4 regions of the Pseudomonas sp. LBUM1662 genome follow, and region 1 is predicted to be linked to each of the others. Evidence: predicted binding sites of a transcription regulator. Region 1 holds the regulator's gene; each other region holds the start of a gene.
The links. Region 1 encodes FliA, which starts transcription of late flagellar genes. Its sites were predicted from a motif close to CTAAAGTTTNNNNNNNNNNNGCCGNTAA; they were not measured.
Positions count from the first base shown of each region.

Region 1 (7,344 bases):
TACTGTCATAAATTACAGGTGTGAGATCAATTCTGACGGGCGGTTGGCATTGATTGGAAAGTCGAAAAATGTCTGTTGAATCGATAAAGAACCGCTTTCCTTGTCTGCAAATTCGTGCGCGGGCATGGCCTGAGCTGCCATGCGGCAAAGCCATCTCTTAACCTCGTCAGCTGGCCCAGGCGCAATTCTATTTTTCGCCACCGAAAAAGTTGGAAGGCTTCTTGCAGTAGCCGCCCTGCGCCTGCTGTGGGCGTCAAAAGTTTGCTTTAAAGAAACGGGGAAAACCGGTGGATCGCTCTCAGTTATTCAACACTGCCCGCACAAACGTTGCCGACTTGAGTCGGGGCAACCTGGGTGTGCCGTTGTTGCTGCTGGTCATGCTGGCCATGATGATGCTGCCGGTGCCGCCGTTTCTGCTGGACGTGTTTTTCACGTTCAACATTGCGCTGTCCATCGTCGTGCTGCTGGTGTGCGTGTACGCGTTGCGGCCGCTGGATTTCGCGGTGTTCCCGACCATCCTGCTGGTGGCGACGTTGTTGCGACTGGCGCTGAACGTGGCCTCCACGCGGGTGGTGATGCTCCACGGTCAGGACGGCCATGCCGCCGCCGGTAAGGTGATCCAGGCCTTCGGTGAGGTGGTGATTGGCGGAAACTACGTGGTCGGTATCGTGGTGTTCGCGATTTTGATGATCATCAACTTCGTCGTAGTGACCAAGGGTGCCGGGCGGATTTCCGAGGTGAGTGCGCGTTTCACCCTCGATGCGATGCCCGGCAAACAAATGGCGATCGACGCCGATTTGAACGCCGGCCTGATCGACCAGAACCAGGCCAAACTGCGCCGGATGGAAGTGGCTCAGGAAGCCGAGTTCTACGGTTCCATGGACGGTGCCAGCAAGTTCGTACGCGGTGACGCCATCGCCGGTCTGCTGATTCTGTTCATCAACCTGATCGGCGGCATGGCGGTCGGTATCTTCCAGCACGGTATGACCTTCGGCGACGCCGGCCGGGTGTACGCCTTGCTGACCATCGGTGACGGTTTGGTGGCGCAATTGCCATCACTGCTGTTATCGACAGCTGCAGCGATCATGGTGACCCGTGCTTCCGGTTCGGAAGACATGGGCAAGCAGATCAACCGCCAGATGTTCGCCTCGCCGAAAGCGTTGGCCGTGGCGGCGGGTTTGATGGCGGTGATGGGCCTGGTGCCCGGCATGCCGCACTTCTCCTTTCTGACCATGGCCGCATTGGCGGCCGGTGGTGCCTACCTGTTCTGGAAGAAGCAGAACGTGGTCAAGGTTCAGGCTTTGCAAGAGGTCAAGCGTCAGCAAGAGTTGCTGCCATCACCGGCCCGCGCCATGGAAACCAAGGAGCTGGGCTGGGACGACGTGACGCCGATCGACATGATCGGCCTCGAAGTCGGCTATCGCCTGATTCCGCTGGTGGATCGCAACCAGGGTGGTCAGTTGCTGGCGCGGATCAAGGGTGTGCGCAAGAAGCTGTCCCAGGACCTGGGTTTCCTCATGCCGACTGTGCACATTCGTGACAACCTCGACCTGGCGCCGAGTGCTTACCGCCTGACCCTGATGGGCGTGATCCTGGCCGAAGCCGAGATTTACCCGGATCGCGAACTGGCGATCAACCCGGGGCAGGTCTACGGCACGCTCAACGGCATAACCGCCAAAGATCCGGCTTTTGGCCTGGAGGCGGTGTGGATCGAAATCAGCCAGCGTGCCCAGGCTCAATCGCTGGGTTACACCGTGGTGGACGCCAGCACGGTCGTGGCGACGCACTTGAACCAGATTCTGTACAAGCACTCCAGCGAACTGATCGGTCACGAAGAAGTCCAGCAACTCATGCAATTGCTGGCCAAAAGCTCGCCGAAGCTGGCTGAAGAGCTGGTGCCGGGCGTGGTGTCGCTGTCGCAACTGCTCAAAGTGCTTCAAGCGTTGTTGGCCGAACAGGTGCCCGTGCGAGACATTCGCAGCATCGCCGAGGCCATCGCCAACAATGCCGCCAAGAGTCAAGATACCGCCGCTTTGGTGGCTGCGGTGCGCGTCGGCGTTTCCCGCGCAATCGTCCAAAGCATTGTAGGGACTGACTCCGAGCTACCAGTTATCACGCTGGAGCCAAGGTTGGAACAGATATTGCTCAATAGTCTTCAGAAGGCAGGACAAGGCTCGGAAGAGGGTGTTCTGCTGGAGCCAAGCATGGCTGAGAAACTGCAACGCTCGTTGATCGATGCGGCGCAGCGTCAGGAAATGCAAGGTCAACCGGTGATTCTGCTGGTAGCCGGTCCGGTTCGCGCGATGCTTTCGCGATTCGGCCGACTGGCAGTCCCGGGTTTGCATGTGTTGGCTTACCAGGAAATTCCTGACAACAAGCAAGTGACCATCGTTGCGACAGTAGGGCCCAACGGCTGAGGTAGTGGTTTATGCAAGTTAAGCGTTTTTTCGCCGCCGATATGCGTCAGGCCATGAAACTGGTTCGTGATGAGCTGGGCGCTGATGCCGCCATTATTGGCAATCGCCGGATCGCCGGTGGTGTCGAGCTGACGGCTGCCCTGGATTACAAATTGTCGGCGCTGGCCCCACGTGTTCCGAACATGGAACTCGAGGACGAGCTGCGCAAGACCCAGTCGCGGATCGTGACTGCCCAGGCTGAATTGAGCCTGCGTGGCGAAGGCGAAACCGAAGGCGACAAGACCACCAATCGCCAGTTGTTCGCCGGCCTGCCGTTGACCGCCGCCGAGCCGCTGATCGAACCGACGTATGCCGAGCCTCGTCGCTCCGCTCCAGCTCCGGCACCTGCTGCTGGCGGCGTTGATCCACGGGCGTTCGACTCGATGCGTTTCGAGCTCAACAGCCTGCGCGAACTGATGGAAGTGCAACTCGGCTCCCTGGCCTGGAATCAGCTGCAAGGCAGCCGTCCGGCCCAGGCCAATCTCTGGCGTCGCCTGCAACGTATAGGCCTGTCCGGCCCGTTGTCCCGCGACTTGCTGGCGATGATTACCGACATTGACGAACCCCGTCAGGCCTGGCGCATGTTGCTGGCGCACCTGGCGCGGATGATTGCCACGCCGGAAGTCGAGCCGCTGGAAGAGGGCGGCGTGATTGCCATGGTCGGCCCTGCCGGCATGGGCAAGACCACCACCCTGGCCAAGCTCGCGGCCCGCTATGTTCTCAAATACGGCGCGCAAAACATCGCGCTGGTGAGCATGGACAGCTACCGTATCGGTGCTCAGGAACAATTGAAGACCCTGGGCCGGATTCTCAACGTGTCGGTAACCCACGTCGATCCGGGGCAATCGCTGGTGCAGGCGCTGGAACCATTACTGCGCAAACGCGTGGTGCTGATCGATACCGCGGGCCTTCAGGCCAGCGATCCGGCACTGCGCATGCAGCTCGAAAGCCTGGCCGGACGTGGCATCAAGTCAAAAAATTATCTGGTTTTGGCAACCACCAGCCAGAAACAGGTTCTAACTGCCGCTTATCACAGTTACAAGCGCTGCGGGCTCGCTGGCTGCATCCTGACTAAACTGGATGAAACGGCAAGTCTGGGCGAGGTGTTGAGCCTGGCGATCAGTCATGAATTGCCGGTGGCCTACCTGACCGATGGCCCGCGTATTCCGGATGATTTGCATCTTCCGCGTCGTCATCAGTTGGTCAGTCGCGCCGTAAGCGTGCAAATGCAAGAAGAACCCAGCGAAGAAGCCATGGCTGACATGTTCGCTGATATTTACCACAGCCCGACCAAGCAGGTTGGCTGAGGTACTAATGAACAGTTTTTGTACCTACATCGATGGTCTGCCATGCATTGTTCAGTTTATGAACGCGCAGCCAGTAATGTGGCCTCCGTCTATGCAAGACAAGGTAAAGAAATAACATGGGCAGCATGCATCCCGTACAGGTGATCGCGGTGACCGGCGGCAAAGGTGGCGTCGGGAAGACTAACGTGTCAGTGAACTTGTCCCTGGCTCTAGCTGAGCTCGGCCGGCGCGTCATGCTGCTGGACGCCGATCTGGGGCTGGCGAACGTCGACGTCCTGCTGGGGCTGACACCCAAACGTACCCTGGCCGACGTGATCGAAGGCCGCTGTGAGCTGCGCGACGTTCTGTTGCAAGGCCCCGGCGGTATTCGCATCGTTCCGGCCGCGTCCGGCACGCAGAGCATGGTTCATCTGAGCCCGGCCCAGCACGCCGGCCTGATCCAGGCTTTCAGCGATATCGGCGACAACCTCGACGTCCTGGTGATCGACACCGCTGCGGGTATTGGTGACTCGGTAGTCAGTTTTGTTCGCGCCGCGCAAGAAGTCTTGCTGGTGGTCTGCGACGAGCCGACCTCGATTACCGATGCCTACGCGCTGATCAAACTGCTGAACCGCGATTACGGCATGAACCGCTTCCGCGTCCTGGCCAACATGGCCCAGAGCCCGCAGGAAGGTCGCAACCTATTCGCCAAGTTGACCAAGGTCACGGATCGCTTCCTCGACGTCGCCCTGCAATACGTCGGCGCGGTGCCTTACGACGAAAGCGTGCGCAAGGCCGTGCAGAAGCAGCGTGCCGTCTACGAAGCCTTCCCGCGTTCCAAGTGTGCCCTGGCGTTCAAGGCGATCGCGCAGAAGGTCGACACCTGGCCGTTGCCTGCCAACCCGCGTGGGCACCTGGAGTTTTTCGTCGAGCGCCTCGTGCAACAGACTGCAGGACCCGTCCTATGACAGCCAGTGGCTACAACCTCTACAAGAAGTCGGCACGTGACGCGCAGTACGAGCTGATCGAGCGTTACGCGCCACTGGTCAAACGCATTGCTTACCACTTGCTGGCCCGTCTGCCGGCCAGTGTTCAGGTTGAAGACCTGATCCAGGCCGGGATGATCGGCCTGCTTGAAGTATCGACCAAATATGACGCCAGCAAAGGCGCGAGTTTCGAGACGTACGCGGGCATTCGAATCCGCGGCGCGATGCTCGATGAAGTGCGCAAGGGGGACTGGGCTCCACGTTCGGTCCACCGCAATACCCGCATGGTCAGCGACGCAATTCGCTCGATTGAAGCTAAAACCGGTCGTGACGCTAAAGATCATGAGGTTGCGGCCGAACTCCAATTGAGTCTCGACGATTATTACGGGATTTTGAACGACACCCTGGGCAGCCGGTTATTCAGTTTCGACGATCTGTTGCAGGACGGCGAACACGAAGGGCTGCATGAGGATGGCGCGAGTGCACATCTTGAGCCGTCACGCGATCTGGAAGATGAACGCTTCCAGGCTGCGCTGGCGGACGCGATTGCCAATTTGCCGGAGCGTGAGCGACTGGTGTTGGCGCTGTACTACGACGAAGAGCTGAACCTCAAGGAAATCGGTGAGGTCCTGGGGGTCAGCGAATCGCGGGTCAGCCAGTTACATAGCCAGTGCGCGGCCCGTTTGCGGGGGCGTTTGGGGGAGTGGCGAGCGCGCTGAAGGCAGTGTGGGGACACTGCGAACGAGACCGGTGGGGTGTTGAACTGCACCGGTCGCGATCTGTTGTGCTCCAGACAGTCATCGAATGCATTGCCGGATTGATTGAAATGGCGCGTCCAGGTGCTGGGCGCGTTTAAGACTGCTTGGAGGTCGAATTGGACAAGAACATGAAAATCCTCATCGTTGATGACTTCTCAACGATGCGGCGGATCATAAAAAACCTGTTGCGTGACCTTGGGTTCACCAACACGGTCGAGGCTGACGATGGCACTACCGCCATTCCGGTTCTCAACAGCGGGAGCATCGACTTTCTGGTAACGGACTGGAACATGCCTGGCATGACCGGTATCGATCTGCTGCGCCACGTACGCGCCGATGAAAAGCTCAAGCACCTGCCAGTGCTGATGGTGACTGCAGAAGCCAAGCGCGAGCAGATTATCGAAGCGGCCCAGGCCGGTGTTAACGGCTATGTGGTCAAACCCTTCACGGCCCAGGCGTTGAAAGAAAAAATCGAGAAGATTTTCGAACGCATCGGTTGATCCACTGCGCCACGGGGGAGCTATGGAGCATAAAGAATCTTCACTGGGCGATTTTGAATCGACCCTGAAAAAACACGCGGTCGAACTGGTCGAAAGCCTTGAAAAAGGCAGGTTCGGCGACGCGGTGCAACTGATCCATGAGCTCAATCAGACCCGTGACCGCGGCCTGTATCAGGAAGTGGGCAAGCTCACTCGCGAGCTGCATAGCGCGATCGTCAATTTCCAGATTGACCCGAACATGCCGCAAGCCGAGGAAGTGTCGCAGATCACGGACGCCACCGAGCGCCTGGGGTATGTGGTCAAGCTGACCGAAGCCGCCGCCAACCGCACCATGGACCTGGTGGAAAACGCCACGCCGCTGGTCAACAGCCTGAGCGAAGAAGCCCAGGCGTTGAGCACGGATTGGGGGCGGTTCATGCGTCGTGAAGTCGGGGCTGAAGAGTTCCGCGAACTGGCCCGGCGGGTCGACGGTTTCCTGACACGCAGCAGCGAAGACAATCGCACGGTGTCGAGCAACCTCAACGACATTCTGCTGGCCCAGGATTACCAGGACCTCACCGGTCAGGTGATCAAGCGCGTGACCCAATTGGTCACCGAAGTTGAAAGCAACCTGCTCAAGCTCGTGCTCATGGCCAGTCAGGTAGACCGCTTTGCGGGTATCGAACATGACCGTGATGCGATGCTTGCTGAAAAAGATCCGCAAAAACATCTCTCTCAGGGTGAAGGTCCGCAGATTCATGCCGATAAAAGAGAAGACGTTGTGTCCGGTCAGGACGATGTGGACGATTTGTTATCCAGCCTAGGATTTTAGAGTTTTAGCATTTTAGGTTTTTTAGGTTTTTAGACCTGTAGGAGCACCCCCTTAATGAGCTTCGGCGCCGATGAAGAGATCCTTCAGGATTTCCTGGTTGAGGCCGGCGAGATTCTAGAGCAACTGTCCGAACAGCTGGTCGAGCTGGAAAGCCGACCGGATGATGCGGATTTGCTCAATGCAATTTTTCGCGGTTTTCACACTGTAAAAGGGGGCGCCGGCTTCCTCCAGCTCAACGAGCTGGTGGAGTGCTGTCACATCGCCGAGAACGTGTTCGACATCCTGCGCAAGGGTGAACGTCGCGTCGACTCGGAACTGATGGACGTGGTTCTCGAAGCTTTGGACGCGGTGAACAGCATGTTCACCGAAGTGCGCGAACGCAGTCCGATTACGGCTGCCACGCCTGAATTGCTCGCGGCACTGGCCCGTCTGGCCGAGCCGCAAACGGCTGATGAAGCTGCACCGGTCGCTGAAGTGGTCGAAGCACCTGCCGCCGAAGAATCGGGCGACATCACCGATAACGAATTCGAACAATTGCTGGACTCGC
Region 1 is NZ_CP166793.1:1,851,837-1,859,180, forward strand. Features, by position in the region: gene flhA (flagellar biosynthesis protein FlhA) at 288-2,417, shown strand; gene flhF (flagellar biosynthesis GTPase FlhF) at 2,429-3,763, shown strand; gene fleN (flagellar synthesis regulator FleN) at 3,880-4,710, shown strand; gene fliA (RNA polymerase sigma factor FliA) at 4,707-5,447, shown strand; gene ACA049_RS08280 (chemotaxis response regulator CheY) at 5,615-5,986, shown strand; gene ACA049_RS08285 (protein phosphatase CheZ) at 6,009-6,797, shown strand; gene ACA049_RS08290 (chemotaxis protein CheA) at 6,852-7,344, shown strand, end outside.

Region 2 (7,344 bases), 1.3 Mb from region 1:
CGCGTAGGGGCGAACCGATGCACCACTTCTCGGCACCGAGGCGATAAACGAACAGCTCCCACTCGCTGGTGACATGCACTTCCAGCGCTGCGCGCGAGATCGGCGCCGGCTCCGGCGGAACGGTCACTTTCAAAAGCTTCGCCACCCACGGCAGGCTCGTGCCCTGCACCAGCAGCGACACCAGCACAATAAAGAAGGCGAGGTTGAAATAGAGCTGGGCATTTGGCAGGCCGGCCATCAGCGGGAACACCGCCAGAATGATCGGGACCGCGCCGCGTAATCCGACCCAGGAGATAAACGCCTTTTCGCGGCCATGGAACGCCTTGAACGGCAGCAGGCCGACCAGCACTGACAGCGGTCGTGCAAATAGAATCATCCACAAGGCCAGGCCCAGAGCGGGCAGGGCGATCGGCAACAGGTCGTGCGGCGTCACCAGCAGCCCCAGCACCAGGAACATGCCGATCTGTGCCAGCCAGGCCATGCCGTCGAGCATGTGCAGAATGCCGTGACGGCTGCGCACCGGGCGGTTGCCGATCACCAGGCCACACAGATAAACCGCCAGGAAGCCGCTGCCATGCAGGGCGTTGGTCAGGGCGAACACGACCAGGCCGCCGGCAATCACCAGAATCGGATAGAGGCCGTTGGCCAGGTTGATCCGGTTGACCAGTTGCAGCATGACCCAGCCACCGCCGAGGCCGATGACGGCACCGATGCCGAACTCACGCACGAAGTGCGCGAGCAGGCTCCAATGCAGGCCGGTCTGGCCGCTGGCGAGCATGTCGATCAGGGTCACGGTGAGAAACACCGCCATCGGATCGTTGCTGCCGGATTCGATTTCGAGGCTGGCGGTTACCCGTTCGTTCAGGCCTTTGCCGCCCAGCAGCGAGAATACTGCCGCGGCATCGGTGGAGCCGACGATGGCGCCGATCAGCAAACCCTGGATGAGGTTCAGGTTGAACAGCCAGGCGGCGACCAGACCGGTCAGTGCAGTCGTGATCAGCACCCCGACGGTGGCCAGCGACAGCGCGGGCCAAAGCGCCACGCGGAAACTCGAGACCCGGGTGCGCAAGCCGCCATCGAGCAGGATCACCGCCAGCGCGAGGTTGCCGACCAGATAAGCCGTGGGGTAGTTATCAAAGATAATGCCGCCGCCGTCGACGCCAGCGGCCATGCCCACCGCCAGGATAATCACCAGAATCGGGATGCCGAGGCGCGAGGAAAGTGAGCTCACCAGAATGCTCGCACCTACCAGCAACGCGCCGATCAAGAACAGGCTGTTGATGGTCGTCGCATTCAAAGGCAGTACTCCAGAAAGCTGAAAGGCGGGCACAAACTGACCATGCAGTCTGCGTGCCAGCGATTCTAACCTGTTGAAATGTGATGCTGTCAAAAAGGTTTTGCAGATCAAAAAATCGCAGCCTCACGCGAATCCTTTGCAGGAGCTGTCGAGTGAAACGAGGCTGCGATCTTTTCGGCCGTAACGCGATCTGCGTTTAAAGGCTGAATCGCCCAACCATGTTGTTCAGGTCCAGCGCCAATCGCGACAATTCATTACTCGCCGCGCTCGTCTGGTTCGCGCCGGTCGCCGATTGCACCGACAAATCGCGGATGTTCACCAGGTTGCGATCCACTTCGCGGGCAACCTGCGCCTGCTCTTCAGCCGCGCTGGCGATCACCAGGTTGCGCTCGTTGATCTCGACAATGGCGCTGTTGATCGTGTCCAGCGACAGACCGGCGCCTCGCGCGATGTTCAAGGTCGATTCGGCACGTTCGGTGCTGTTACGCATCGAATCCACCGCGTGTTCGGTACCGCTCTGGATGCTGCCGATCATGCGTTCAATTTCGCTGGTCGACTGCTGAGTGCGATGCGCCAGGGCACGAACCTCATCCGCCACCACCGCGAAACCACGCCCGGCTTCACCGGCACGCGCGGCTTCGATCGCGGCGTTCAAGGCCAGCAGGTTGGTCTGGTCAGCCAGGCCGCGAATCACGTCCAGCACCTTGCCGATGTCTCGGGACTCATTGGCCAGATCGCCAATCAGGGTCGCGGTGCTCTGCACATCGGCGCTCATGCGTTCGATGGCGCTGACGGTTTCCTGCACCAGGTCACGACCGTCGCCGGCCGAGGTGGTGGCGTTCTTCGAGGCTTCGGAAGTACTCACCGCGTTGCGCGCGACTTCTTCCACGGCGCTGGTCATTTCATTGACCGCAGTGGCGGCTTGCTCGATTTCGTTGTTCTGCTGGGTCAGGCCACGGGCGCTTTCGTCGGTGACGCTGTTGAGTTCTTCAGCGGCGGACGCCAGTTGCGTAGCCGAGCCGGAAATCCGCTGCAGGGTGTCGCGCAGCTTGTCCTGCATCTTCGACATGGCCAGCAACAGGCGGCCGGCTTCGTCGTCGCCATCGACATGGATCGGGCGAGTCAGGTTGCCTTCGGCAATTTCTTCAGCGGCGCTCAGGGCGTTGGCGATGGGTTTGGTGATGCTGTTGGTCAGCAGCCAGGCGAACAGCAGGGTCAGGCCGGTGGCGATCACCAGCAGGGTGACGACCAGGTTGAATGCCGAGGAATACTGATCGGATGCTTGCTGATTAAGATCGACCGCCTGTTGGTTGTTGATCAGCATCAGGCGGTTGAGCACCGCGTTGACGGCTTCAGAGTTGTTCAACAGATCGGTGTTGAGCAAGGTGCGCAGTTCTTCCACCTGGTTGTTGCGCGACAGGCTCTTCATCCGGTCTTCAAGCTGGCGATACTGGCCAAGCAACTGCACGTACTGGTCGTAGGCTGCACGCTCTTCAGGGTTGCTGATGAATTTTTCATACTCGGACTGAGCGGCACGGATCTGTTGATTGCGCTGGTCGAACAGCTCGATGGTCTTTTGCTGTATGTCGGGTTCGCGGTTGGTCAACAAGCGATAGGACAGGACCCGAAGGCGCAGCGTCAGCTGGGTGAACTCATCCAGCGCCTTGATGCTCGGCACGCTGCTCTCGACGATGTTCTCACCGGCGCCGCGAATCTTGCTCATCTGGTTCAAGGCAAACACCCCCAGAACCAGCATCAAACCGCCAATCAGGGTGAAACCGAGGAACGCCCGCGGTGCGATATTCATATTACGAAGGGACATGCTGTTTACCAAAGTGAGCGCACCCGTGCGGCGCTGAAGCTGACGTATGAGTGACTTATCGGTCATACGACTAAAGTCTTGAGGGCCTGCGCGGTTTTGTCGCAGACAGCCGTTACCTGTAGGAGCGAAGCTTGCTCGCAAAAATACCCAGGCGACGGGTTTACCCAGACAGCACGCGTTAACCACCTTCGCGAGCAAGCTTCGCACCTACAGGTGTTCGTACGCTGCTTTTGATCGGGCGACGAAGTGCAGGAACCAGATCCGCCAATCACAGTCTTTAAAACTCGCGAGGAAGGTCGCCCGCCAGGAAAATCAAGGCCTTGCGCCCGAATAACCCTGGCATCCGTGGTGACTTTTCTTTATCGTACGCGCCCCTTGAAAATGCTTGGAAAATCAAAATGTTGGAAGCATCCCTAAGCCAATTGGAACAGCTGGTCAGCGACCTGGTGCAACAGAACCAGAGCCTGCTCGCCACCAACCAGACCTTGAGTGCAGAACTGGCCCAGGCCAAGGATGAAAACGAAAGCCTGCAACTGAACCTGATGGAACAGGAAGAGAAACAAGGCGCCACCGCGGCCCGCATCCAGGCCCTGGTTGAGCGCGTCAGCGCCGGCCCGGTCAGCGCATGAATCACGGCGCCGCAGGGGTAAAAGTCGTCTCGATCCTGGGGGAGGACTATTCGATCAAGGCGCCGGCCGGGGAAGAGCAAACCCTGCTGGACGCCGCAATGATGTTGAAAGCTGCCCTGGCCGACACCAAAAGAAAGTACCCGACGCTGATCGGTGACCGCCTGCTGGTGCTGGCCGCGATGAATCTGTGTTCCCAGCAGATTGAAATGCAGAAGCAGCACAAGCAGGAACTCGACCGTTACCAAGAGCAAGTCAGCGCCACGGTTGAAGTGATCTCCAAGACGATCAATCAGGCCTGATCGGCTTTGCGCACAACCAAAGAATAGATTGTCGTTTGAGTTGTATACAATCGGCACGGCTGTTGCAGTGTTTCAGCCTCTTATTCTTTGGGGGTGCTCCATGCAGTTCTGGCGACGCAGTATTCAATGGCAGTTGATCCTCAGCATGGGCACCGCCCTGCTGGTCAGCATCCTGATCGTGGTTGGCATTTATACCCTCGTGGTCAACCGTCTCGCCCAGAGCTATCTGGTCGAGCAGGCACTGCCGTCGAGCATCGAGGCGATGCGCAACGACATCGAACGAATCCTCGTCCAACCCCTCACCGCCGCCAAGGACATCGCCAGCAACAGCATGGTGCGCGACTGGCTGGCCGGAGGTGAAAACAGTGCCCAAACCGATGCATTCGTCCAGTACCTGGAAGGCATCCGCGCCGAACACAAAGCCTTTACCGCGCTGATTGTCGGCACCGCTTCAAACCACTATTTCACGGAAAAAGGCCTGGACCGGACCCTCAGCCGTTCCAACCCCAAAGACGCCTGGTTCTACGCTTTCCTCGACAGCAACCAGCCGCGCACCCTCAATATCGACAATGACACCGCGACCGGAGAATTGGCGCTGTTCATCGACCTCAAGGTCGAGCAGGCCGGTAAAGTCGTGGGAGTTGCCGGGCTCGGGTTGAGCATGAAAGAGCTGTCGGAGCTGATCCACAACTTCAACTTCGGTGAGCGCGGCAAGGTCTATCTCGTGCGTTCCGACGGTTTGATCCAGGTTCACCCCGAGGCGCAATTCAGCGGTAAGCGCACCCTGGCCGAGCAAATCGGCGCCCCCGCCGCACAAGCGGTCATGGGTCAAAAAGTTGCCACTAACAGCAGCTTCGTTCGCGACGGCGAAGATTATCTGGCGTTGAGCCTGCCGTTACGGGACCTGGGCTGGACTCTGGTGGCCGAAGTGCCGCAGTCGCAGATCTACGCGGAAGCCCGTCGGGCCATGTGGATGAGCAGCGGCATTGGTCTGGCGGTGGCGCTGGTGTGTCTGTTGCTGGTGGTGTTGCTGGCTCGCGGGTTGGTGCGGCCGATCCGTCAGGTAACAGCCGCGCTGGTTGCCATCGGTAGCGGTGGGGGAGATTTGACCCACCGGTTAGATTCCAGCCGTGCCGATGAGCTGGGTGACCTGGCTCGCGGCTTCAATCGATTCCTCGACAGTCAGCGCGAAATGATCGGCGAAGTACTGACCACCAGCGATCGTTTGCGCACGGCCGTTGGGCAGGTGGCGCGGGTGGTGGACAACACCGCCGAACGTTCGGGTCGTCAGCAGGAAATGACCGACATGGTCGCCACGGCTGTTCATGAGATGGGCTTGACCGTGCAGGAAATTGCCCAGAACGCGGGTAACGCCGCCGTTGCTTCGCAGAACGCTCGCGATGAAGCGATGCAGGCTCGGGAAGTCGTCGGTGGATCGATCCGCCATATAGAAAGCATGTCCGATGAAATCGGCCTCGCCGCCAATGCGGTGGGCGAATTGGCTAATCAGGTCGCGTCCATCGATCAGGTGCTGGCAGTGATTCGCGGAATTTCCGAGCAAACCAACTTGCTGGCACTGAACGCGGCCATCGAAGCCGCGCGGGCCGGGGACATGGGGCGCGGGTTCGCGGTGGTGGCGGATGAAGTGCGGACCTTGGCGCGGCGCACGCAATCGTCGACCGACGAGATCCAGCAGATGATCGGCAGCCTCAAGCAGGGCGCAGAGAATGCGGTTTCATCCATGCATTCCGGGCAAGCAGCGACGGGTACCGGCGTCGAATCGAGTCAGCGCACTGGCGCGTCGTTGACGGCGATTACCGGTCAGGTCGAGCGCATCAGCGACATGAACCATCAAGTGGCGACGGCGACGGAAGAGCAGTCGGCGGTGACGGAAGAGATCAACCGGAACGTGCAGGGGATTTCCGATCTGGCTCGGGCGACGGCCGGAGAGGTCAGAGCTTGCCGTGAAGACTGTCAGACGTTGCAGCGGTTGGCGGATGATTTGGCGCGGCAGATGGGTGGTTTCAGGTTGAGTTAAGAGGTCAAGGTCAAAAGATCGCAGCCTCGTTTTACTCGACAGCTCCTACACGGGATTTGCATTCATCCTGTAGGAGCTGTCGAGTGAAACGAGGCTGCGATCTTTTTTGTGGCCCTTACACAAGTCTATGCCGGATCAAAACCACTCATCCTGCATCCCAAGACACACATCATCCCGAGCCTCAAGAATCGCCAGCTCTTGGTGGCAACCCGGCACTTCCCACGTCAGGAAATACCGTGCCGCCTGCAGCTTGCCTTTATAGAAGCTCACATCCGCCGCGTCCCCTTTCGCCAACCCTTCCTCCGCCCGAATCGCCTGTTCGAGCCAGCGCCAGCCAATTACCGTGTGCCCGAACACTTTCAGGTACAGCGCCGAGTTCGCCAGGCTGCTGTTGACCTTGCCTTGGCCCAGATCCGTCAGTAACCCGATGGTCACCGTTTGCAGGCGCGCCACCAGTTTCTCCAGCGGCTCACGCAGTGGCGTTAACGTTTCGTACGCTTGAGCACGCTCGGCGGTGTTGGCGATCAGGCGGATCAATTGCTTGAGCCCCGCACCACCGTTCTGCGCCAGCTTGCGGCCCAGCAAATCCAGCGATTGAATGCCGTGGGTGCCTTCATGGATCGGGTTCAAACGGTTGTCGCGGTAATACTGCTCCACCGGGTATTCGCGGGTGTAACCGTGGCCGCCGAGAATCTGGATCGCCAGTTCGTTGGCCTTCAGGCAGAACTCCGATGGCCAGGATTTGACGATCGGCGTCAGCAAATCCAATAGCTCATGAGCCTGTTTACGCTGGTCTTCAGTCTCCAGCGTCGTGGTGTCATCGAACAGGCGCGCCGCGTACAACCCAAGGTCGAACGAGCCTTCGACGTAGGCTTTCTGCGTCAGCAGCATGCGCTTGACGTCGGCGTGTTGAATGATCGCCACTGGCGCGGTGTTCGGGTCTTTGCTGTCCGGCACGCGACCTTGCGGACGTTCACGGGCGTACTCCAGGGAATACAGATACCCGGCGTAACCGAGCATCACCGCGCCCATGCCGACACCGATCCGTGCCTCGTTCATCATCTGGAACATGTAGCTCAAACCGTGATGGGGCTTGCCCACCAAGTAGCCGACACACTCACCGTTATCGCCGAAGTTCAGCGCGGTGGACGTGGTGCCGCGCCAGCCCATCTTGTGGAACAGGCCTGCCAGCAAGACGTCGTTGCGCTTGCCAAGGCTGCCGTCATCGTTGACCAGGAACTTGGGCACGATAAACAGCG
Region 2 is NZ_CP166793.1:517,266-524,609, forward strand. Features, by position in the region: gene ACA049_RS02315 (potassium/proton antiporter) at 1-1,297, opposite strand, end outside; gene ACA049_RS02320 (methyl-accepting chemotaxis protein) at 1,494-3,119, opposite strand; gene ACA049_RS02325 (hypothetical protein) at 3,518-3,748, shown strand; gene ACA049_RS02330 (cell division protein ZapA) at 3,745-4,047, shown strand; partial or broken gene ACA049_RS02335 (HAMP domain-containing protein) at 4,193-5,221, shown strand; gene ACA049_RS02340 (methyl-accepting chemotaxis protein) at 5,354-6,085, shown strand; gene ACA049_RS02345 (acyl-CoA dehydrogenase) at 6,221-7,344, opposite strand, start outside.
Region 2: a site for FliA is predicted at 3,175-3,202, ahead of ACA049_RS02320 (methyl-accepting chemotaxis protein). Genes of this name have one in related genera too.

Region 3 (7,344 bases), 1.4 Mb from region 1:
CGCAAAGTGATTGAAGTCCGCGATCTGGTTAAAGTCTTCGACACCCGTGGCCATGTCGTGCGCGCGGTGGATAACGTCACCACGCAAGTGGCGAAAGGCGAAGTGCTGGTGGTGATCGGCCCGTCCGGCTCCGGCAAGTCGACCTTCCTGCGCTGCCTCAACGGCCTGGAAGAATTTGACTCGGGCTCAGTGAGCATCGACGGCTTGCAACTGGCCGACCCGAAAACCGACGTGAACGCCTACCGCCGCGAAGTCGGCATGGTGTTCCAGCATTTCAACCTGTTCCCGCACATGACCGTGCTGGAAAACCTCTGCCTGGCCCAGAAAGTCGTGCGCAAGCGCGGCAAGAAAGAGCGCGAGGCCAAGGCGTTGGCGTTGCTGGAGAAAGTCGGCATTGCGCAGAAGGCCAATGAGTTTCCATCGCGCCTGTCCGGCGGTCAGCAACAGCGCGTCGCCATCGCCCGGGCATTGGCGATGGAGCCCAAGGTCATGCTGTTCGATGAGCCGACTTCGGCACTTGACCCGGAAATGGTCGGTGAAGTGCTGGACGTGATGAAAACCCTGGCCGTGGAAGGCATGACCATGGTTTGCGTCACTCACGAAATGGGCTTTGCGCGGGAAGTGGCGGATCGGGTGCTGTTCTTCGATCACGGCAAATTGCTGGAAGATGCCTCGCCGGCGGAATTCTTTGATGCGCCGAAGGATCCGCGGGCGCAGGCCTTCCTTCGTCAGGTTCTCTAGCTTCAGCGACTGTCAGACCGCTTTCGCGAGCAAGCCCGCTCCCACAGGGTAAGGTGTCAGACACAAATTTTGTGTACGACGCCGATCAATGTGGGAGCGGGCTTGCTCGCGAATGCATTACCTCGGTCCTTGGTGAACCGAGGCGTTTGCATCGCCTTATACCTTGAACCGCCCAACCAGCATCTGCAGATGCGTCCCCAACCGCGCCAGCTCAATGCTGGAGGCCGCGGTCTCTTCACTGGCTGCCGAGGTCTGCTCGGACACGTCGCGCACGTTCAGCACGCTACGGTTGATCTCCTCGGCCACGGCGGTTTGCTGCTCGGCTGCGGCGGCGATCTGCTGGTTCATCGACTGAATCGCCGACACGGTGCGGGTGATGCTTTCCAGCGAGCTGCCGGCGCGGCGAGTCAATTCGACGCTGCTGTCGGTCAGGCTGCGGCTGTTGTCCATGATGGTTGCCACTTGCTGGGTGCCGGTTTGCAGGCCGACGATCAGCTCTTCGATTTCCTCGGTGGACTTCTGGGTGCGCTGGGCCAGGCTGCGGACTTCATCGGCGACCACCGCAAAACCGCGTCCGGCTTCACCGGCGCGGGCGGCTTCGATCGCGGCGTTGAGCGCCAGCAAGTTGGTTTGCTGGGCGACGGATTTGATCACGTCGAGCACGCTGCCGATCTTGTCGCTCTCGCGTTTGAGATCACCCATGGCCGCAGTGGAATTGCCCACTTCGAGGGCCAGACGCTCGATCTGGGCGATGGCTTCACCGACCACTTTGTCGCCTTCGCGGGCCTGTTGATCGGCGGCGACGGCGGCTTCGGAGGCTTCTTCGGCGTTACGCGCGACTTCCTGCACAGTGGCGGTCATCTCGTTCATCGCGGTGGCCACCTGGTCGGTCTCGACCTTCTGGCTGTTGACCCCGGCGCTGGTCTGCTCGGTGACGGCGGACAGTTCTTCGGCGGCGCTGGCGATTTGCGTAACACCATCGCTGATACCGCCGATCAGTTCGCGCAGGCCCAGGGTCATGCTCTGCATGGCGCGCTGGAGCTGGCCCAATTCGTCGCGACGCTCGGAAACAAGGTTCTGGGTCAGGTCGCCGGCCGCTACGCGCTCGGCCACTTTGAGGGTCTGGTTCAGCGGAATCACGATCTGGCGAGTGATCGCCCATGCCGCCAGCAAGCCGAACGCCAGAGCCAGGACGGTGGCCATCAGCAGCAGGTTCTTGGCGTGCGCGGCGTCGGTGTCGCGGACGATGGTTTGTGACACGGTGAGTTTTTTGCTGGCATTGAGCAGGATCTCGCCTTGCTCGGTCATGCGCTTGAGGGCTGCGGCGCTGGCAACCTGCGAGTCGCGGAACTGGCTGACGGCGGCACGGTAGGCTTTAAGCGAATCGGTGGCTTGTTGCAGGTTGGCGATGTGCTGTTCCGGCAGTTTCGATGGCAAGCTTTCGAGGTTCTTCAGGGCGTTGTCGATGGCGTCAAGCGCAGGCTGTTCGGCCTCGGTCTTGCCGCTGTAGGTGTAGCCGCGAACCTGGAAGCGGGCTTGCTGAATCAGCTTGCTCAGGTCGATCACGCTGTTGAAGTCGGCGACGCTGTCGCCTTGCAGCATGGATTTTTCGACCTCGGCGACGCGTGCCACCGCGTTGTCGGCGGTCGCGCCCAGTTTGCTACGGGCGTCTTCGCGGGTGGCGCCGGCCTGGGTCAACGCGATGAAGGCTTGCTTGTACTGGCTGACGGCGGCCAGTTGTTGGTCGATCATCGCCACGTCGGCAGGCTGTTCGATCAATTTTCGAGCGGTTTGCAAACCGGCGTCGAGTTGGCTCAGCAGTTCGTTGACGGCGGCCGGGCCTTGTTCGCCGCGGCGCATGTCGTAGTCCATGCGGGCCAGACGCAGGTCTTTGGTCAGGTCACTGAGGCTGGCAATGAAACCGAGCTTGTCGCCACGGCTCATCACGCCCGTCAGGCCGGTCCAGCCTGTGAAAGTGATCAGCAGCGTGAGCAGCAGCACCAGACCGAAGCCGATCCCCAGTTTGCGATTGACGCTTACATTTCCCAGATTCTCGGCTAGCCAACGGTACATGCTGCTACTCCCTCGGACCACACATTGGTTTTATGGGGGCTATATCGGCAGGCGGCGGGGAATCTGTAGGCGTACACATTGGTTGGAACGACAAATTCCCCTGTGGGAGCGGCGGTGCGACGATTCGACTTGCTCGCGAATGCGGTGGCTCAGTAACGTTAATGTCATCTGACACACCGCATTCGCGAGCAAGCCCGCTCCCACAGGTTCTGTATCTTGAGTGGAATCTGGGGTTAGAACAGGCGTGCGAGCAGCGCAGTGACGGCGGTTTCGACGCGCAGGATGCGCTCCCCGAGTTGCACCGGTTGCAGGCCGGACTTGGCCAGCAGGTCGATTTCGTAAGGGATCCAGCCGCCTTCGGGGCCGATGGCCAGGGTCACCGGCTCGTCCAGGCCACGGGGGCAGGGCGGGTAGTTGCCGGGATGGCCAACCAGGCCGAGGGTGCCTTCGGTAATGGCTGGCAAACGATCTTCGACAAAGGGCTTGAAGCGTTTCTCGATGACGATTTCCGGCAGCACGCTGTCCCGGGCCTGTTCCAGGCCGAGAATCAACTGCTCACGAATCGCCTCTGGCTCCAGAAACGGCGTTTGCCAGAAGCTCTTCTCGACGCGATAGCTGTTCACCAGGATGATTCGTGGCACACCCATGGCCGCCACGGTCTGAAACACCCTGCGCAGCATTTTCGGCCGTGGCAGGGCCAATACCAGCGTCAGTGGCAGCTTGGTCGGTGGTGGCTGGTCGAGGGTGACGCGCAGTTCGGCTTCATCGGCGTCCAGGCGCAGCACTTCGGCCGAGCCCATCAGGCCGCCAATGCGCCCGACGCGCATGCTGTCACCCACTTCGCAGCGATGAACTTCCTGCATGTGCGTCAACCGGCGATCACGCAGGATCACCCGGTCGGCCGCAATGAAATCGGCATCGATGAGGAGCAGCAGATTCATGGTTGAGTCGCTGGCGGCTGGTCGTTGTGATCGTCCACCGGCTGGTCGTCCGGATGCTCGCCACGCTTGCTGATCAGGCCGCCGAACAGGATGCCGATCTCGAACAGCAGCCACATCGGTACGGCCAACAGCGTCTGCGAAAAGATGTCCGGCGGCGTCAGGATCATGCCGACCACGAAGCAGCCGATGATCACGTACGGGCGGATTTTCTTCAGGTATTTGACGTCGACCACGCCGATCCACACCAGCAGCACCACGGCCACCGGGATCTCGAACGCCACGCCGAAGGCGAAGAACAGTGTCATGACGAAGTCGAGGTAGCTGCTGATGTCGGTCATCATTTCCACGCCGGCCGGGGTGGCGGCGGCGAAGAATTTGAAGATCAGCGGGAACACCAGGTAATAGGCGAATGCCATGCCGGCGTAGAACAACATGATGCTGGAGACCAGCAACGGCACGGCGATGCGCTTCTCATGCTTGTACAGGCCCGGCGCGATGAAGCCCCAGATCTGATGCAGGATCACCGGGATCGCCAGGAACAGCGACACCATCATCGTCAGCTTCAGTGGCGTCAGGAACGGTGACGACACGTCGGTAGCGATCATCGTCGCGCCGACCGGCAGATACTGGCGCAGCGGCGTCGAGACGAAGGTGTAGATCTGCTGGGTGAACGCAAACAGCCCGGCGAAGATGATGAAGATCGCCGCTACGCAACGCAGCAGGCGGGTACGCAACTCGGTGAGGTGCGAAACCAGCGGCATGTGCTGGTCGTTTTCAGGAAGATCGCTCATGGGGCTCGCGGCGGCAGTGTTGGGTCATGAGGGGCCGGCGTTGTCGGCGCGGCGGCAGGCACAACAGGTTCAACCGCAGGTGCTGCAACGACGGGTGTTGGTTCTACCGTCGCCGCAACAGGCGCAGGCACGGCGGCTGGAGCATGAATCGTCTGCTCCGCCACAGGCTCAACCGGCTGGACCGGTGTGGCCTCCTGCTGGGTTGGCGTGAAGATCTTCCGCGCCTCTTGCTCCAGCGACAGAATGTGCTCGTTGTGCAGTTGCCGACGAATCTCGTCGGCACCGATTTCACGTTCAACTTCCTGTTTGATCGCGTTGAAGCTGCGCTTCAGACGACCGACCCACAGGCCGGCGGTGCGCGCAGCACCCGGCAGACGCTCGGGACCCAGCACCAGCAGGGCGACGAGGCCGACGAGCAGCAGTTCAGAGAAGCTGATACCAAACATTAGTCAGTGCTCACACGTCTTTGCGGATCGTCTCTTCGACTTTTTGCGCCTGCACGTCGATGGTGTGCGGCTGGTTCACGGACTGCGTGGTCTGTGGCTGAACCGGTGGCACCGGTTGTGCCGGAGTTACGGTCGGATCGGCCGGTTTTTCGTCATCGTTCATGGCTTTCTTGAAACCCTTGATCGACTCGCCCACGTCAGTGCCGAGGTTTTTCAGTTTCTTGGTGCCGAACACCAGCACGACAACAACCAGGATGACGATCCAGTGTTTCCAGTCAAAAATACCCATGTTGCTGCTCCTCTCTAATAGTTGTTCAGGCGGACGGGCGCGAGGCTTTCTCGGCGTGTCCGGACAGACCGAAACGACGGTCCAGTTCATCGAGCACAGCCTGTGGATGCTGCCCCAGTTGGGCGAGCATGACCATGCTGTGGAACCACAAATCGGCGGTCTCGTAGATCACATCGCTGCAGTCACCGCTGATGGCGGCGTCCTTGGCGGCAATGATGGTTTCGACCGACTCTTCGCCGACTTTTTCCAGAATCTTGTTCAAGCCCTTGTGGTACAGGCTGGCGACATACGAGCTGTCGGCGGCGGCGCCTTTGCGCTCTTCCAGCACCTCGGCCAGACGGGTCAGGGTGTCACTCATGGGTGTGTCCTGCGCAATAGATGGCGTGCGGGTCTTTGAGTACCGGGTCGACGGTTTTCCAGTCGCCGTTCTCGAAGACTCGGTAGAAACAGCTCTGGCGGCCGGTATGGCAGGCGATGTCGCCGATCTGCTCGACCATCAGGATGATCACGTCGGCGTCACAGTCCAGGCGCATCTCATGCAGCGTTTGCACGTGGCCGGACTCTTCGCCCTTGCGCCACAGCTTGCCACGGGAACGTGACCAGTAAATGGCACGGTTTTCAGCCGCGCTCAGTTCCAGTGCTTCGCGGTTCATCCAGGCCATCATCAGGACGCGCCCGGTCTTGTGATCCTGGGCAATCGCCGGCACCAGGCCGTCTGCGTCCCACTTGATCTCGTCCAGCCAGTTTTTCATCTTCGACTCCGACAGCGGGTTCCACACTTCATGAGCAGAACCCAAGCGTTGAAACAGTGTGCCAGCGTGCGGGGGCTCTGGCTATCGGCGAACGACCAGATACAAACCGACGGCCACCATGATGCCGGCCGGCCAGTGACCCAGTTCGTTCAACGGCCCACCTGCAGCGAGTATCGTGCCGCCGGCCAGGTGCGCACAGCCAAGCAGTCGCAGGAACCAGTCGTCCTTGCGCTTGTGCCACGGTGGCGGTGGATCGTTGGCATGGGGCTGGGACATGCGCTCGAGCAGGTCACGGGCCATGTTGGCCAGGTGCGGAATCTGTTCGAACTGGCTCTGCACGTTGCCGAGCAAGGCTTTGGGGCTGACGCGCTCACGCATCCAGCGTTCGAGGAACGGCTGCGCGGTGTTCCACAAATCCAGATCCGGGTACAGCTGACGGCCCAGACCTTCGATGTTCAACAGGGTTTTTTGCAGCAGCACGAGCTGCGGCTGCACTTCCATGTTGAAGCGTCGAGCGGTCTGGAACAGGCGCATCAGCACCTGACCGAATGAAATATCTTTTAATGGTTTTTCGAAGATCGGCTCGCACACGGTACGGATCGCCGCTTCGAATTCGTTGAGTTTGGTTTCCGCCGGTACCCAGCCCGAATCGATGTGCAATTGCGCCACACGACGGTAGTCACGCTTGAAGAACGCGAACAGGTTACGCGCCAGGTAATCCTGGTCTTCCGGGGTCAGGCTGCCGACGATGCCGCAGTCGATCGCAATGTATTGCGGGCTCCACGGGTTCACGGTGCTGACGAAGATGTTGCCCGGATGCATGTCGGCGTGGAAGAAACTGTCGCGGAACACCTGGGTGAAGAAGATTTCCACACCGCGTTCAGCGAGCATTTTCATGTCGGTGCGCTGGTCGGCCAGAGTCGTGAGGTCGGTGACCTGGATACCGTAGATGCGCTCCATCACCAGCACTTTTGGCCGGCACCAGTCCCAATAGACTTGCGGCACATACAACAACGGCGAGCCTTCGAAGTTGCGCTTCAACTGGCTGGCGTTGGCCGCTTCGCGTAGCAGGTCGAGTTCGTCGTAGATGGTTTTTTCGTAGTCGCTGACCACGTCCACCGGGTGCAGCAGACGGGCATCGGCCGAGAGTTTTTCAGCGGCGCGGGCGAGGATGAACAGCCACGCCAGGTCCTGGGCGATGATCGGTTTCAGGCCCGGACGGATCACTTTAACGACGACTTCTTCACCGGTTTTCAGTTGCGCGGCATGCACCTGCGCCACCGAGGCCGAGGCCAGCGGTTCAACGTCGAA
Region 3 is NZ_CP166793.1:443,274-450,617, forward strand. Features, by position in the region: gene ACA049_RS01980 (amino acid ABC transporter permease) at 1-14, shown strand, start outside; gene ACA049_RS01985 (amino acid ABC transporter ATP-binding protein) at 7-741, shown strand; gene ACA049_RS01990 (methyl-accepting chemotaxis protein) at 898-2,814, opposite strand; gene ACA049_RS01995 (16S rRNA (uracil(1498)-N(3))-methyltransferase) at 3,048-3,755, opposite strand; gene tatC (twin-arginine translocase subunit TatC) at 3,752-4,546, opposite strand; gene tatB (Sec-independent protein translocase protein TatB) at 4,543-4,992, opposite strand; gene ACA049_RS02010 (twin-arginine translocase TatA/TatE family subunit) at 5,003-5,281, opposite strand; gene ACA049_RS02015 (phosphoribosyl-ATP diphosphatase) at 5,307-5,639, opposite strand; gene hisI (phosphoribosyl-AMP cyclohydrolase) at 5,632-6,033, opposite strand; gene ubiB (ubiquinone biosynthesis regulatory protein kinase UbiB) at 6,115-7,344, opposite strand, start outside.
Region 3: a site for FliA is predicted at 2,856-2,883, ahead of ACA049_RS01990 (methyl-accepting chemotaxis protein). Genes of this name have one in related genera too.

Region 4 (7,344 bases), 2.8 Mb from region 1:
ATCGGCGGGCCTGTGCATAAAACCCTGGAGAAACTCGGGGTCAATGTGATGACCAATGCGGCAGTCAGCGAAGTGACCGCCGACAGCTTGATCACCGCCGACGGCAAAGTGATCAACGCCAGCCTGAAAGTCTGGGCCGCCGGCATTCGTGCGCCGGGTTTTCTCAAGGACATCGATGGCCTGGAAACCAACCGCATCAATCAGCTGCAAGTGCTGCCGACCCTGCAAACCACCCGCGACGAGAACATCTTCGCCTTCGGTGACTGCGCGGCCTGCCCACAACCAGGCACCGACCGCAACGTACCGCCACGCGCCCAGGCCGCGCATCAGCAGGCTTCGTTGCTGGCCAAATCGCTGAAACTGCGGATCGAAGGCAAGGCGTTGCCGGAGTACAAATACACCGACTACGGCTCGCTGATCTCGCTGTCGCGTTTTTCGGCTGTGGGTAACTTGATGGGCAACCTGACCGGGAGCGTGATGCTCGAGGGCTGGCTGGCGCGGATGTTTTACGTGTCGCTGTATCGCATGCACCAGATGGCGCTGTATGGCGCGTTTCGTACGGCGATGTTGATGTTGGGCAGCAAGATCGGGCGCGGGACCGAGCCGCGACTCAAACTGCATTAAGTTCTTCAGCGTCCATTAGGGCCTCTTCGCGGGCGAGCCTCGCTCCTACAGTCACCAGCCATCTGTAGGAGCGAGGCTTGCCCGCGAATGAGGCACCTCGGTCCCACCATCTGACACTCGTGTGTCTCACTGTATCTCCCGCCACAATTTCACCCCTTCGCTTACAAACTCCCCCCTTGCGCGACACAGTAGCGATACACCCCGCCCTTTAAATGGCCACATCCGAGCAAGGCAACTCGCCCGCTCCGGTTATCGCCGCACTCACGTGGCGTCCTTTATCGAACGGTTGTGTCGTGCAACCCAGGAGTATTGAAATGTCCCGTACTACCAAAAACACTATTGGTCTGCTCGGCGCTGTTCTGGCCGGCGGCATGATGTTGTCCGGTTCCGTGTTCGCTGCGCAGCCGTTGACCCAGGGCTACCTGCTGGCCTCGGCTGAACAAGTGGTGAAAACCCCTGAAGGCAAGTGTGGCGAAGGCAAGTGTGGCGATGCGTCGATGGCGAAGACCGATACGGATGGCGACGGCAAAGTTTCCCGCGCCGAATTCCAGAAAGTCGCGCCGAAGTCCAACTTCGACAAGATCGACACCAACCATGACGGCTTCATCGACGAGCAAGAGGCTTACGACAACGTGAAAGCCAACTTCGAAGCCAACGGCAAGAAAATGCCAAAAGGTCTGTTCGAGCACCTGAAAGACCAAGACGGCGCCTAAGCCTTCAAGCACAAAACCGCGCTTTTCCTTCGGGAAGCGCGGTTTTTTTTCGCCTGGCGGATTTACACCTGGAAGCGCTGGACCATGGTGCGCAAGGAATTGGCCAGCTGTGAAAGCTCATGGCTGGACGCGCTGGTCTGATCCGCACCAGCAGCAGAGCGCACCGACAGGTCGCGGATGTTCACCAGGTTGCGATCGACTTCCCGCGCCACTTGCGCCTGTTCTTCAGCCGCGCTGGCGATCACCAGGTTTCGTTCGTGGATCTGATGAACCGACGCCGTGATGGTCTGCAACGCCTCGCCCGCACGCTCAGCCAAGGCCAAGGTGCTGGCTGCACGGGTCGAGCTCGCCTGCATGGACTCCAGCGCCTGGGTTGAGCCGCTACGCATGCCCTGGACCATTTGCTCGATTTCCTGAGTCGATTGCTGGGTGCGATAGGCCAGCGCACGCACTTCATCGGCCACCACCGCAAACCCTCGACCACTTTCCCCGGCCCGCGCTGCTTCAATGGCCGCGTTGAGCGCCAGCAGATTGGTTTGCTCGGCAATCGCCCGAATCACATCCAGCACCTTGCCGATGTCCTGCGACTGGTTGGCCAGGGATTGCACCAAACCGCCGGTGATCTGCACATCGCTGGCGAGTGCGCTGATGGCGGTGACGGTTTCGCTGACGCGCTCCTGGCCGACGTGTGCGGACTCGCTGGATTGGCGCGTGGCGTCGGAGGTCGACACGGCGTTGCGCGCAACCTCCTCCACGGCGGTGGTCATTTCAGTGACGGCAGTGGCGGCTTGTTCAATTTCGTTGTTCTGTTGTTGCAGGGTTTGCGTGCCGTCGAGGGTGACCGCGTTCAACTCATCAGCTGCCGTGGCCAGTTGCGCCGCCGAGCCGCTGATACCTTGCAGGGTTTCCCGCAGGTTCTGTTGCATGGTCGCGAGGGCCTTGAGCAAGCGGCTCACTTCGTCGTTGCCATGGGTTTCGATGGGGCGAGTCAGATCGCCTCGGGCTACGTTTTCTGCGGCGTGCAAGGCTTCGCCCAGCGGTTTGACGATGCTACGGGTCAGCAGCATGGCCAGGCCAACGGTGGCCAAGGCTGCGAGGGCGATGAACAGGCTGACGATCATTCGCGATGTTTCGTAATGCGCTTCTGATTTCTGGCTTTCGGCGGCGACTTGTCTGGCGAACAGATCGGCCAGGTCATTGAGCTGCTTACCGGAACCATCAACCACGGTTTTCATGTCGATCAGCAGCAGCTTGGTCAGTTCGTCGCGACGCCCCTGCTCCGCCAGTGAGAACGACTGGGCAATGCCGGCGCGATACGCCGCGAAGGTGGTTTTGAACTGGTCATACAACGCCTTGCCTTCGACGGTGTTGACCAACTGGTCGTAGGCGGCAATCTTTTCGCTCAGCTCCTTGTCGCGGGTGTCCATCTGGCCGCGATACACAGGAATGTTCTTCGGGTCCTGATCGAGGGCCATGCGCAGGGAAATGGTGCGGATGCGCAGCATGATCTCGCGGATCTCGTCGCCGCCACGGATACTCGGCAGCCATTGTTTTTCCACGGCCACTTCGCTGTCGCGAATGCTCGACATCTGCCCCAGTGCGAAAACCCCGAGCAAGGCAACCAATACGGCAATCAAGGCAAACCCCAAGGCGGCCCGAGGAGCAATATTCAACTGACGAAGCAACATAACGAACGCCCTATTCTTGTAGTGGCTTGGATAAGGGGCGTTGTTTCGGCAGTACCCCGTCGCCTCGTTATCGGCAGGTTGTACGATGACTGAAGTGTTGCTTCTCGAAAACAAAAAATCGAAGACAAAAAAAATCCCCGTATCTTTCGATACGAGGATTTTTAATATGGTCGGGGTAAGGGGATTCGAACTCCTGACATCCTGCTCCCAAAGCAGGCGCGCTACCGGACTGCGCTATACCCCGGTAAAAAAAAGGCACCTTTTAAAGGCGCCTTCTGCGAACAGAGCTTTTGGCGTCTGATCTTAAGATCTGATTCCAGCGTTAACTGGTTTCAAAAATGGTGGGTCGTGTGGGATTCGAACCTACGACCAATTGGTTAAAAGCCAACTGCTCTACCAACTGAGCTAACGACCCAAAAATGGTCGGGGTAAGGGGATTCGAACTCCTGACATCCTGCTCCCAAAGCAGGCGCGCTACCGGACTGCGCTATACCCCGGTTTGAAATTGGCTCCGTGACCAGGACTCGAACCTGGGACCCAATGATTAACAGTCATTTGCTCTACCGACTGAGCTATCACGGAACTATAAATTTCAATTACTACTGATATTTCAATTTACAACTGTGAAGCTTGCTTCACCTCTTCGACCCGTTCGCATCGCTGCGTTCGTGTGTCTGAGGCGCGCTATTCTACAATCTTAAGCACCTCTGTCAACCCCTTAAATTGCATTCAAGTTAATGATTTGCAACTTATTTCAGATTCCTGCTTGGGGAGCAGAAACCCTTACGGGTGACTTACTGCGGGGCGCACTTTACAAGCCTTTTCCTTTCAGTTCAACAACCTGACGAAAAAAAGGCCTCGCGATGCGAGGCCTTGTTTATTTCACTGCCGTAACGGGTCAGGCAAATACGATTTCGTCGTTTTCCACCGTGCCGACAGCGGTATCGCCAGCCATGAAACGCCCCGACAGAATCAACTGCGCCAGCGGGTTCTCGATCCAGCGCTGGATCGCCCGTTTGAGCGGCCGCGCGCCGTACACCGGGTCGTAACCCACCGCGATCAGCTTGTCCATGGCCTCTGGACTCAGCTCCAGTTTCAGCTCGCGCTCGGTCAAACGACTGCGCAGACGACCCAACTGGATCTCGGTAATGCCCGCGATCTGATCCCGCGCCAATGGCTCGAAGATCACCACTTCGTCGACCCGGTTGATGAACTCCGGCCGGAAGTGCGTGGAAATCGCATCCATCACCGCCGCACGTTGCGCCTCGCGATCACCGACCAGTTCCTGGATCTGTACCGAGCCCAGGTTGGAGGTCATGACGATCACGGTGTTCTTGAAATCCACCGTGCGGCCATGGCTGTCGGTCAGGCGCCCATCTTCCAGCACTTGGAGCAAGATGTTGAACACATCCGGGTGAGCCTTCTCGACCTCGTCCAGAAGGATCACCGAGTAAGGCTTGCGACGCACCGCCTCGGTCAGGTAACCGCCCTCTTCATAGCCCACATAGCCCGGTGGCGCCCCGATCAGTCGAGCCACGGAATGTTTCTCCATGAACTCGGACATGTCGATCCGCACCATCGCCTCTTCGGTATCAAAGAGGAACTCGGCCAGCGCCTTGCACAGCTCGGTTTTACCGACACCGGTCGGGCCGAGGAACATGAACGAACCACTCGGGCGATTCGGGTCGGACAACCCGGCCCGGGAACGCCGCACCGCGTTGGAAACCGCGATCACCGCTTCGTCCTGGCCGATCACGCGTTGGTGCAACAGGCTTTCCATCTTCATCAGCTTGTCGCGCTCGCCTTCGAGCATTTTCGACACCGGAATGCCGGTCCACTTCGAGACGACTTCGGCGATCTCTTCCTCGGTCACCTTGCTGCGCAGCAGCTGGTTCTCGCTTTTGCCGTGCTGATCGACCATTTGCAGGCTGCGCTCCAGGTCCGGGATCACCCCGTATTGCAGCTCGGCCATGCGGTTCAGGTCGCCCTTACGGCGCGCGGCTTCCAGTTCCTGGCGGGACTGTTCGATTTTCTGCTGGATCTGCGCAGAACCCTGTACCTCGGCTTTTTCCGAGTTCCAGATTTCTTCGAGGTCCGAGTACTCACGTTCGTGGCGAACGATTTCTTCCTGGAGTTTTTCCAGACGTTTCTTCGCCGCGTCATCGCTTTCTTTCTTCAGCGCCTGGGATTCCACCTTCAGCTGAATCAGACGACGCTCCAGACGATCCAGTACTTCCGGCTTGGAATCGATTTCCATGCGGATGCGGCTGGCCGCTTCGTCGATCAGGTCGATGGCCTTGTCCGGCAACTGACGGTCAGTGATGTAGCGATGGCTGAGTTTGGCCGCGGCAATAATAGCGCCGTCAGTGATCGCCACTTTGTGGTGAACCTCATAACGCTCTTTCAGGCCACGCAGAATCGCGATGGTGTCCTCTTCGCTAGGCTCGTCCACCAGGACTTTCTGGAAGCGTCGTTCGAGGGCCGCATCCTTCTCTATATATTGGCGGTACTCGTTGAGCGTGGTCGCGCCGACGCAATGCAGCTCGCCGCGCGCCAACGCTGGCTTGAGCATGTTGCCCGCATCCATCGAGCCTTCGCCTTTACCGGCGCCGACCATGGTGTGCAGTTCGTCGATGAACAGAATGATCTGCCCTTCCTGCTTCGACAGCTCATTGAGCAAGGATTTGAGGCGCTCTTCGAACTCGCCGCGGTACTTGGCGCCGGCAATCAACGCCCCCATGTCCAGAGACAACAGGCGCTTGCCCTTCAGACCATCCGGCACTTCACCGTTGATGATGCGCTGGGCCAGGCCTTCGGCGATGGCAGTTTTACCCACACCAGGCTCACCGATCAGCACCGGGTTGTTCTTGGTGCGGCGTTGCAGCACCTGGATGGTCCGGCGAATTTCATCGTCACGGCCGATCACCGGGTCGAGTTTGCCTTCTTCGGCGCGCTTGGTCAGGTCGACGGTGTATTTATCCAGCGCCTGGCGCGACTCTTCGTGGTTGGCGTCGTTGACGGCTTCGCCGCCACGCAGGTTGTTGATCGCGTTTTCCAGGGCTTTCTTGCTGACGCCTTGGCCGAGCAGCAACTTGCCGAGCTTGCTGTTCTCGTCCATGGCGGCAAGCAGCACCAGCTCACTGGAGATGAACTGATCGCCCTTCTGCTGGGCCAGGCGATCGGCCTGGTTGAGCAGGCGCGCCAGATCCTGCGACATGTTCACGTCGCCGGTCGGGTTCTGGATTTTCGGGAGCTGGTCGAGCTCTTTGGTCAGCTCTTTACGCAGGCTGTTGACGTCAAAACCGACCTGCATCAGCAGGGGTTTGATCGAACCACCCTGCTGTTCAAGCATGGCCTGCATCAAGTGCGCCGGCTCGATGCCGGGGTGGTCAAGGCCGACGGCCAGCGATTGGGCGTCGGATAGAGCTAACTGCAATTTGCTGGTTAAACGATCTATACGCATGGGTCACCTTCCTTTTGAGCAGGCCGGACCTATAAAACATCCTGAATGAAGAAACCTGCCAGATACCTCACTAGATGTGGTCGATTCTGGGAGATTCAAGCTTCGTACAGTTGATGCAGATCAGAGAAGTCTAGCGTTCGAGCCAGATAAGGGAGGCAAACCGACCGGTGCGAGGACTACGGCGGTAGGAAAAGAAGCGTGGATCGGTCACGGTGCAGAAACCGCCACCATAGACAGCGGTGACACCGCGCGCAGCCAGACGCAAACGCGCCAGCTCGTAGATGTCAGCCATGAACTTGCCAGCATTTTGGCTCGGAACAAAGGCTTTGGCCGATTCGGGCAGTTGCTCGACGAAGGTTTCTCGTACTTCCGGGCCGACTTCAAAGGCTTGCGGACCGATGGCCGGGCCAAGCCACACGAGGATGTCATCGGCTGGCACGGCGAGGCTGTCGAGGGTGGCTTCGAGCACACCCGCCGCCAATCCGCGCCAACCGGCATGGGCCGCCGCGACGCGAGTGCCGGCACGGTCGCAGAACAATGCGGGCAGGCAATCGGCGGTCATCGCCGCGCAGGCGATTCCGGGCGTTGAAGTCCAGCTGGCGTCGGCGGTGGCCGTGATGCCTGGGTCCGCGTGGGCCACGACAATGCCGTGAACCTGCTTTAACCAGGCCGGCTGAATAGAAAAATGATCGGTAAGGCGACGGCGATTTTCGGCAACAGCTTCAGGGCTGTCGTCGACGTGATCGCCGAGGTTGAGGCTGTCGAACGGCGCCAGACTGACGCCGCCCGCACGGGTGGTCACACAGGCTTTCACCCCGGCAGGCGCAGGCCAGTCGGGAATCAGCCAGTCACTCAT
Region 4 is NZ_CP166793.1:5,767,587-5,774,930, forward strand. Features, by position in the region: gene ACA049_RS26220 (NAD(P)/FAD-dependent oxidoreductase) at 1-624, shown strand, start outside; gene ACA049_RS26225 (HvfA family oxazolone/thioamide-modified RiPP metallophore) at 939-1,337, shown strand; gene ACA049_RS26230 (methyl-accepting chemotaxis protein) at 1,400-3,025, opposite strand; tRNA gene ACA049_RS26235 (tRNA-Pro) at 3,193-3,269, opposite strand; tRNA gene ACA049_RS26240 (tRNA-Lys) at 3,365-3,440, opposite strand; tRNA gene ACA049_RS26245 (tRNA-Pro) at 3,446-3,522, opposite strand; tRNA gene ACA049_RS26250 (tRNA-Asn) at 3,532-3,607, opposite strand; gene clpB (ATP-dependent chaperone ClpB) at 3,924-6,488, opposite strand; gene pgeF (peptidoglycan editing factor PgeF) at 6,619-7,344, opposite strand; gene rluD (23S rRNA pseudouridine(1911/1915/1917) synthase RluD) at 7,341-7,344, opposite strand, start outside.
Region 4: a site for FliA is predicted at 3,093-3,120, ahead of ACA049_RS26230 (methyl-accepting chemotaxis protein). Genes of this name have one in related genera too.